2 regions of the Actinosynnema sp. CS-041913 genome follow, and region 1 is predicted to be linked to the other one. Evidence: riboswitches for the same ligand, from Rfam matches in the RefSeq annotation. Region 1 holds a riboswitch; the other holds the start of a gene.

Region 1 (4,385 bases):
GCGCGACGCAGGCCGTCCGCGCCCATCATCCGCACGTACGCCCACGAGATCGGCAGGATCGACGCCGAGCCCCACGGCGCGCCGCTGATCGGGCCGACGCCCGTCTCAGGGCCCGCGCCGGGCTGGAGCGGGTGGTTGGGCAGGAACGGCGCGAGGTGCGACCGCACGCCGATCGGGCCGACACCGGGGCCCCCGCCGCCGTGCGGGATGCAGAACGTCTTGTGCAGGTTCAGGTGTGACACGTCCGAGCCGAACTTGCCGTACCGGGCGAGGCCGATCAGCGCGTTGAGGTTCGCGCCGTCGACGTACACCTGGCCGCCCGCGTCGTGCACCACGCCGCACACCTCGCGCACGGTGTCCTCGTACACGCCGTGCGTCGACGGGTAGGTGATCATGATCGCGGCGAGGTCGTCGCGGTGCTCCTCGGCCGTCGTGCGCAGGTGGTCCAGGTCGATGTTGCCCTTGTCGTCGCACTTCACCACGACGACGCGCATACCCGCCATGACGGCCGACGCGGCGTTGGTGCCGTGCGCGGACGACGGGATCAGGCACACGTCGCGGTGCGCGGCGCCCTGCGAGCGGTGGTAGGCGCGGATGGCCAGCAGGCCCGCGAACTCGCCCTGGCTGCCCGCGTTGGGCTGCAACGACACCGCGTCGTAGCCGGTCAGCTCGGCCAGCCAGGTCTCCAGGTCCTTGATCACGGACAGCAGGCCGGCGGCGTCCTCGGCGGGCGCGAACGGGTGCAGCTCGGCGAACTCCGGCCAGGTGACCGGCTCCATCTCGGCGGTGGCGTTGAGCTTCATGGTGCACGAGCCGAGCGGGATCATGCTGCGGTCCAGCGCCACGTCCTTGTCCGAGAGCTGCCGCAGGTAGCGCAGCAGGGCGGTCTCGGAGCGGTGCGCGTGGAACACCGGGTGGGTCAGGTAGTCCGTGGTGCGGCGCAGGTCGGCGGGGATGCCGTCGGCGGTGTCCGCGTCCAGGCCGTCGACGTCGGCCACCGTGACGCCGAACGCCTTCCACACCGCGGACAAATCCTCGCGGGTGGTGGTCTCGTCGCAGGCGACGGACACCGTGTCGGCGTCCACCTGCCACAGGTTCACGCCCAGGTCGCGGGCGGTGGCGACGACCTCGGCCGCACGCCCCTCGACGCGGGCCTGGACGGTGTCGAAGAACTCGCCGTGCACGACTTCGATCCCGCCCTCGCACAGCCCGGCGGCCAGCACGGTCGCCATCCGGTGCGCCCGCGTCGCGATCGCCTTCAGCCCCTCCGGGCCGTGGTAGACCGCGTACATGGAGGCGATCACGGCGAGCAGCACCTGGGCCGTGCAGATGTTGCTGGTCGCCTTCTCCCGGCGGATGTGCTGCTCGCGCGTCTGCAGCGCGAGCCGGTAGGCGAGCGACCCGTCCGCGTCCACGGACACGCCGACCAGCCGCCCCGGTAGCTGCCGCTCCAGCCCCTGCCGGACGGCCAGGTAGCCGGCGTGCGGCCCGCCGAACCCGACCGGCACCCCGAACCGCTGGGTCGTGCCGACGACGACGTCCGCGCCGATCTCGCCCGGCGGGCGCAGCAGCGTCAGCGCCAGCAGGTCGGCCACGACGACGGCGTGCCCGCCGGCCGCGTGGATCTCCCCGATCAGCGCCTGCTGGTCGCGCACCACACCGGACGCGCCGGGGTAGGACAGCAGCACGCCGAAGAAGTCGCCCCCGAGCCCCAACCCCTCCAGCCCCTGGGACAGGTCGGCGGTCACGATCTCGATGCCCAGCGGCTCGGCCCGGGTCTCGATCACGGCCAGCGTCTGGGGGAGCGTGTCGGCGTCCACCACGAACCGGTTCGACTTGCTCCGACCCGCCCGGCGGACCAGCGTCATCGCCTCGGCGGCGGCGGTCGACTCGTCCAGCATCGACGAGTTGGCCAGCGGCAGGCCGGTCAGGTCGGCCACCGCGGTCTGGAAGTTCAGCAGCGCTTCGAGCCGCCCCTGCGAGATCTCCGGCTGGTAGGGCGTGTACGCGGTGTACCAGGCGGGGCTCTCCAGCACGTTGCGGCGGATGACCGGCGGCGTGATGGTGCCGTAGTAGCCGAGGCCGATCATCTGCTTGAGCGGCCTGTTCCGGCCCGCGAGGGCACGCAGCTCGGCGAGCGCCTCGGTCTCGGTGGCCGGCGCGGGCAGGTCGAGCACCAGGTCCCGCTCGCGGATCGACGGCGGCACCGCGCGCTGGGCCAGTTCCTCCAGCGAGCCGACGCCGATGACGTCGAGGATGCGGGCCAGCTCGGCGGGCCGCGGACCGACGTGCCGGTCGGCGAAGGGGGTGCCGTGCTCAAGAGCGGCGAGGGGGATGCGGTCCTGCGTCATAGCTACGCCTCCGGGGCTACGGGCACACTTCTGCCGTTGCCCTCCCCCTCTGTCTTCCGCCCGAACCGGGCGCCTGAGAGCTTCACGAGGCCCTCGCGGACCAGGCTTGCACCGTCGGCGGGGTCGGTCGCCCGACCCGCTTTCCAGAGGCGTCTCACCCGCGCGGTCCTTGCGCCTGAGAGGTTCCGGGGAGGATTTGCTCCTTCGGCGCCGAGCCGCGGCTCGGACTCTCCCGCACGGGATAAATCGACTACCCGCGAATGGTACCCGGCAGGCCGCGCGACACACTCACGGACGCGACACGGATCTCAACCGGCCCGCTCACGCTCGACGGCCTGCCCTGCTCACGCTCGACCGGCCCCGCTCGACCGGCCCGCCCCGCGGAGGCACAACCGGCCCGCCCGCTCACCCGGGAACCGGCGCCGCGGACACCGCTCCGCTCAACCGATCGCCCGCGTGCGCCGCCGCCGGGACAGCTCGTCGTTCCCCGGCGCCTCGTCGACCTCCAGCCCGTCGGCCCGCTCGGCCGGGAACTCGTGGATCGTGCCGCTGATCTCCCGCATGGCCCCGCTGACCGCGATCCCGAACACCCCTTGACCGCCTTGCAGCAGGTCCACGACCTCCTCGGGCGAGGTGCACTCGTAGACCGTCGTCCCGTCGCTGAACAACGTGATCCTGGCCAGGTCCTGCACCCCCCGCTGCCGCAGGTGGTCGACGGCGACCCGGATGTTCTGCAACGAGACCCCGGTGTCGAGCAGCCGCTTGACCACCTTCAGGACCAGGATGTCCTTGAACGAGTAGAGCCGCTGGCTGCCGGAACCGTGGGCACTCCTTATGGTCGGGTTGACCAGCCCGGTGCGAGCCCAGTAGTCGAGCTGGCGATAGGTGATGCCGGCGATCTGGCACGCGGCGGGCCCGCGATAGCCGACGAGTTCGTCCGGCAGCGAGGAGTCCGGGAACAGCTCGCCCTGTTCTCCGGTTCCCGCCCGGATGGGCGCTTCCTCGACCACGCCTGCCTCCCCTCGGTCCGGCCACGACAGCCGGCGACCAACGTGAAGCCGCCCGGCGCGGAAATCACACCGTGGCAATTCACCTGAGTTCGACGGTAAGTCCGCCTAGGGGGCAGGTCAACGCGACGCGCTGAGCGTGTCGCACCTCAACCTCAACTAAAGGTAGAGAGAGTCAGCCGACGTAAGCCATTCGGGTGACGTTTAGTGATCGTTTAGCCGATCACCGCTGACGTTGTGTAATCCAAAGGTGTGACACCGGGGGGTGGCACGCGGGGCAGATCCACAACGCACCGCAACACCACGAGGGGCCGCTCCAACTCGCGGCTGGACGACCGGCCTCTCGTGGTTCACCCACCCCACGACGTGAGTGAGAAGCCCCCGGAGGCCCGGCCGGCGGCGAACGCGCCCAACGACAAGCAGAAGGTCCGAAGCACCCGCTCCGGACCTCTAGAAGCCCAACCCGCGAACCCGCCACACCAGGCGGGCCGGCCCGACTACGTGTCCGCGCCCCGGAAGTCCTCCGGCGAAACGGAGTCGAGGAACTCGCGGAACTTCTCCACCTCGTCCTCCTGCTCGTCCGGGATGATCAACCCGGCCTCGGCCAGCACCGACTCCTCGGCGTGGATCGGCACCCCGATCCGCAGGGCCAGCGCCACGGAGTCGCTGGGCCGGGCGGACACCCGCACATCACCGTCGAACACCAGCTCGGCGAAGTAGGTGCCCTCCTGCAGATCCGTGATCCGGACCTGTTCAAGCTGCCGCCCGAGCGCCCCGATCACGTCCTTGAGCAGGTCGTGCGTCAACGGCCGGGCAGGTCGGACACCCTGCTGTTCGAGGGCGATCGCGGTGGCCTCGACCGAGCCGATCCAGATCGGCAGGTAGCGTTCGCCCTCGGTTTCGCGCAGCAGCAGGATCGGCTGGTTGGCGGGCAGTTCCACCCGCACGCCCACGACGCGCATCTCGCTCATCGGGTCTCGCCTCCCTCAGCGCGCTGAAATTCTGGCGTCCCCGCTCCAAACGAGGA
Region 2 (4,385 bases), 310 kb from region 1:
CCGATCCGCAGGCCCGAGGTCACCATCGGCGGGCGGGGGTCGTTCGGGACCGCGTTGCGGTTGACCGTGATGCCGACCTCGTGCAGGCGGTCCTCGGCCTGCTTGCCGTCCAGTTCGGACCCCACCAGGTCGACCAGCACGAGGTGCACGTCCGTGCCGCCGGTCAGCACCTTCACGCCGGCCGCCGCCGCGTCGGGCCGGGACAGCCGGTCGGCCAGGATCTTCGCGCCCTCGACCGTGCGGCGCTGGCGGTCGGCGAACTCGGGGGACGCGGCGTGCTTGAACGCCACCGCCTTGCCCGCGATCACGTGCTCCAGCGGACCGCCCTGCTGGCCGGGGAACACCGCCGAGTTGATCTTCTTCGCCAGGTCGGCCTCGTTGGTCAGGATCACGCCGCCGCGCGGGCCGCCGAGCGTCTTGTGCGTGGTCGTGGTGACGACGTGCGCGTGCGGCACCGGGCTCGGGTGCAGCCCGGCCGCCACCAGGCCGGCGAAGTGCGCCATGTCCACCATCAGGTAGGCGTCCACCGAGTCGGCGATCCGGCGGAACTCCGCGAAGTCGAGCTGCCGCGGGTACGCCGACCAGCCCGCCACGATCAGCTTCGGCCGGTGCTCGGCGGCCAGCCGCTCCACCTCCGCCATGTCCACCCGACCGTCCACATCGGACACGTGGTACGGCACGACGTGGTACAGCTTGCCGGAGAAGTTGATCCGCATGCCGTGCGTGAGGTGGCCGCCGTGCGCCAGGTCCAGCCCGAGGATGGTGTCGCCGGGCTGGAGAAGGGCGAACATGGCGCACGCGTTGGCCTGCGCGCCGGAGTGCGGCTGCACGTTGGCGAAGCCCGCGCCGAACAGCTCCTTCACCCGCGAGATCGCCAGCCGCTCGATGACGTCGACGTGCTCGCACCCGCCGTAGTAGCGCCGGCCGGGGTAGCCCTCGGCGTACTTGTTGGTGAGCACCGAGCCCTGCGCCTGGAGCACCGACACCGGCGTGAAGTTCTCCGAGGCGATCATCTCCAGCGTGCCCTGCTGCCGGCCCAACTCGGCGGCGACCGCCTCGGCGACCTCCGGGTCGAACTCCGCGAGGGAGGTGTTGAAGTGCTCGGACATGTGGTCTCCCTACGAGTTTCGCTTGTAGAACGGCAGCGCGACGACTTCCACGGGCTCCTGCTTGCCCCGGATGTCGACGGCCAGCTCGGTGCCGGGCCCGGTGTGGCCCGGAGTCACGTACGCCATGGCCACGGAGTACCCCAGCGTCGGCGAGAGCGCGCCGCTGGTGACCTCCCCGATCACCGTGCCGGACGCGTCCAGCACCGGGTAGCCGTGCCTCGGCGCACGGCGGGACGAGGTCTTCAGCCCCACCAGCTTCGCGTCCGCGCCCCGCTCGGCGACGGCGGCGAGCGCGTCCCGGCCGACGAAGTCACCGGGCTTGTCGAGCTTCACGACGCGGCCCAGGTTGGCGTGGTACGGCGTGCGGGCGGCGCTCAGCTCGTTGCCGTAGAGCGGCATGCCGGCCTCCAGGCGCAGCGTGTCCCGGCAGCCCAGGCCGGCGGGCTTGAGGTCGTGCGGCCGGCCCGCCTCCAGCAGCGCCTGCCACACGTGCGGGGCGTCGGCCGGGGCCAGGAACAGCTCGAAGCCGTCCTCGCCGGTGTAGCCGGTGCGGGCCAGCAGGGCGGGCCTGCCGGCCACCTCGGTCGGGTACGAGGCGTAGTACTTCACCGCCGCCAGGTCGGTCGCGGTCAGCCCGGACAGGATCTCGGTCGACGCCGGGCCCTGCACGGCCAGCAGGGCGTAGTCGACCGACTTGTCCTCCACCGTCGTGTCGAAGCCCGCGGCGCGCTCGACCAGCGCCGCGAAGACGACGGCCGCGTTGGACGCGTTCGCGACGACCAGGTACTCCTGCTCGCCGGTCCGGTAGACGATCAGGTCGTCGATCACGCCGCCGTCGGCCTGGCAGATCATGGTGTAGCGGGCGCGGCCCACGCCGATCGCGGACGCGTGGCCCACCAGCGCGTGGTCCAGCGCGCGGCCCGCCTCGGGTCCGGCCAGCACGATCTCGCCCATGTGGGTCAGGTCGAACAGGCCCGCCGAAGTGCGCACGGCGTGGTGCTCGGCCAGCTCGCTGTCGTAGCGCAGCGGCATCCGCCAGCCCGCGAAGTCGGTGAACTGGGCGCCCAGCGCCTCGTGCTCGGCGTGCAGCGGCGTCCGGCGGGTTTCCACGGGGTCCTCCCTGATGGCGGGCACGGCGACGAGACCGGCCGGGTCGGCCGGGTCGCCGTTACGAAGGATGACACGGTCCATCGGAGACTCCTCGTCGAGTGAGCCTCCCCCTCTGTCATGAGCCTGAGAGCTTCGCCGCGCGCAGAGCGCGGCTTGCACCGTGGGCGAGGCGTGACGCCTGCTTTTCAGAGTTGCCTTCGTCGGGCGGTAGCTGTGCCTGAGAGATTCCGGGGAGGAGTTGCTCCTTCGGCGCCCCTGGTGGGGACTCTCCCGCGCGACATCGACGGCCGTGTTCAGTTGGTACCGCCAGACGCTAGTTGTGCCTGGTAGGCGCGGTCAACCGGGAGGCGGTCACAGGGCGCGCTCCGCCCGGACGCTCTCGACCACCTTGCGCTCGGCGTAGAACGACACGAACGGGATGGTGCCCGCCAGCAGCACCAGCGCGGTGCCCTTGAGCGACCAGCGCGCCTTGAGCGCCAGGTCGACCGTGATGACCAGGTAGATGGCGTACAGGAAGCCGTGGACGGGTCCGACGACCGCCATCATCCCGGCGTTGTCGCCGAGGTACTTGACGAACATCGCGACCACGAGCCCGAGCAGGCCGACGCCGACCACGTAAGCCATGAACCGGAACCGGCCCAACGCACCGCTCATCGCCCTACCGACCGCCTTCGCTCACCGCTGGTCCCGCGCGTGGAGCTCCCGGAGGTAGCGGTTGTAGGCCGCCAGCTCGTCGTCCTCGTCGTCGTGCGCGGGTGTCCTGACAGGCTCCACGGTAACGACCTGCTCCGGGACGTCCACCACCGGCTCCGCGGAGGCGTCCTCGGCCTTGCGCTGGGCGGCGAGCTTGCGCATCCGCCACACCATGAACGCGGGGAACAGGCCGAACAGCGGCCACTGGAACACGTACCCGAGGTTCTGGAAGGTGCCCCCGGCCTCGGAGAACCGCTCCCACTGCCAGTAGGCGAGCCCGCAGCAGACCACCAGCGACGCCAAACAGACAACAGCGATGCCCAGCGGTGCCCAATGGCGCTCGCTCCGCTCGCGCGGCGAGGTCGCCTGGGAGTCGGGCGGAGGGGTGGACACGCCCTCAAGAGTACTTCGCGGGACCACCGCACCGGACGACACCGGGCCTTCCGTCGACACCGGGTCCTCGTCGGAAGGGGCTCCTCGCGTAGGAGCCCGCCCTCCCGGTTGGTGCTAGTCCCGACTCACGTCGCGCCCCTCACGGCGCGACGCCCGAACCTCACGCAACGCCGTCCCGGCGCTGCCGCTGCAACCTGGCCACACACCAGGCCGCCGCGCTTCCCCGACGCAGGTGCTGGAGCACCGTCATCGGTCCGAGTCGACGTCCCAGGTCGGCGGGCGTGAGCCCGGCCGCCCGGTAGTCGAGAGCCCGTTGGTCCAACGGGCTGATACCCGCGTCCCACCACAGCTCCGCCTCGGACAGGTCGCCCACCAACTGCCAGTAGCTGGCGGCGGCCGCGAGCAGGACCTCGGGCACCTCGGGAGCCCGCTTCCTCATCGCCGCCACGTACGCCGGGTCCGCGGACTCGACCCGAACCAGTCCGCGTGACCCGCCATTCGCCCGCTGCACGGGGATTCCCGGCGCGGACGGTGGGGCCTCGGCCAGCCACTCGTCCTTGATCCGGTTCACCTCTTGCAGCTCGGCGTCGTCCGAGCGCTCAGCCGCCCACTGCCGCAGCAGCTCGTCGACTCCGGAGTCCTCGACCATTCTGCCTCCTCATCGGTCGAAGATCAGCCAATGCAGCGCACCGTATTAGCGGGTACCGACAACCGCTAGACCCTGGATTGTCAAAAACCCTGTTACCAGGGCGTTATAGCCCTCATTCCACCCAGACGGTGCAACGGTCGGACTTGACCGTCACCCCGGGTGACCAGACCACCGAGGCCTCGCGAGGTGGACTAGCCGAAGAGCCCCCGGACGAACGTGATGATCGACTCGGCGCCCTGGCGGAGCCAGCCGAGGCCCGTCTTCACCGCCTCCGCGGACTGGTCGGGCTGGGTGATCAGGAGGAACAGCAGCAGCGCGACGGCTGCCAGCGTCACCACCTTCTTGACGTTCACGAGTCCCTCTCCGTCCGTTCACAGGTGCCCGGCCGACAGGCGTGGTGCCCGCCGTGTTACCCGCCATGGTCCCCCATT

Evidence for each region. Region 1 has a riboswitch for glycine ahead of gcvP (aminomethyl-transferring glycine dehydrogenase). Riboswitches for the same ligand answer to the same signal wherever they lie in the genome.
Region 2: another riboswitch for glycine. It lies ahead of gcvT (glycine cleavage system aminomethyltransferase GcvT); the one in region 1 lies ahead of gcvP (aminomethyl-transferring glycine dehydrogenase).

What each region holds. Positions count from the first base shown of each region.
Region 1 is NZ_CP192037.1:6,901,367-6,905,751, forward strand. It holds gene gcvP (aminomethyl-transferring glycine dehydrogenase) at 1-2,351, opposite strand, end outside; glycine riboswitch at 2,505-2,596, opposite strand; gene ACQPZF_RS30775 (MerR family transcriptional regulator) at 2,792-3,361, opposite strand; gene ACQPZF_RS30780 (bifunctional nuclease family protein) at 3,856-4,329, opposite strand.
Region 2 is NZ_CP192037.1:7,216,139-7,220,523, forward strand. It holds gene glyA (serine hydroxymethyltransferase) at 1-1,109, opposite strand, end outside; gene gcvT (glycine cleavage system aminomethyltransferase GcvT) at 1,119-2,219, opposite strand; glycine riboswitch at 2,325-2,413, opposite strand; glycine riboswitch at 2,415-2,502, opposite strand; gene ACQPZF_RS32320 (DUF3817 domain-containing protein) at 2,571-2,873, opposite strand; gene ACQPZF_RS32325 (hypothetical protein) at 2,895-3,236, opposite strand; gene ACQPZF_RS32330 (helix-turn-helix transcriptional regulator) at 3,466-3,954, opposite strand; gene ACQPZF_RS32335 (hypothetical protein) at 4,146-4,307, opposite strand.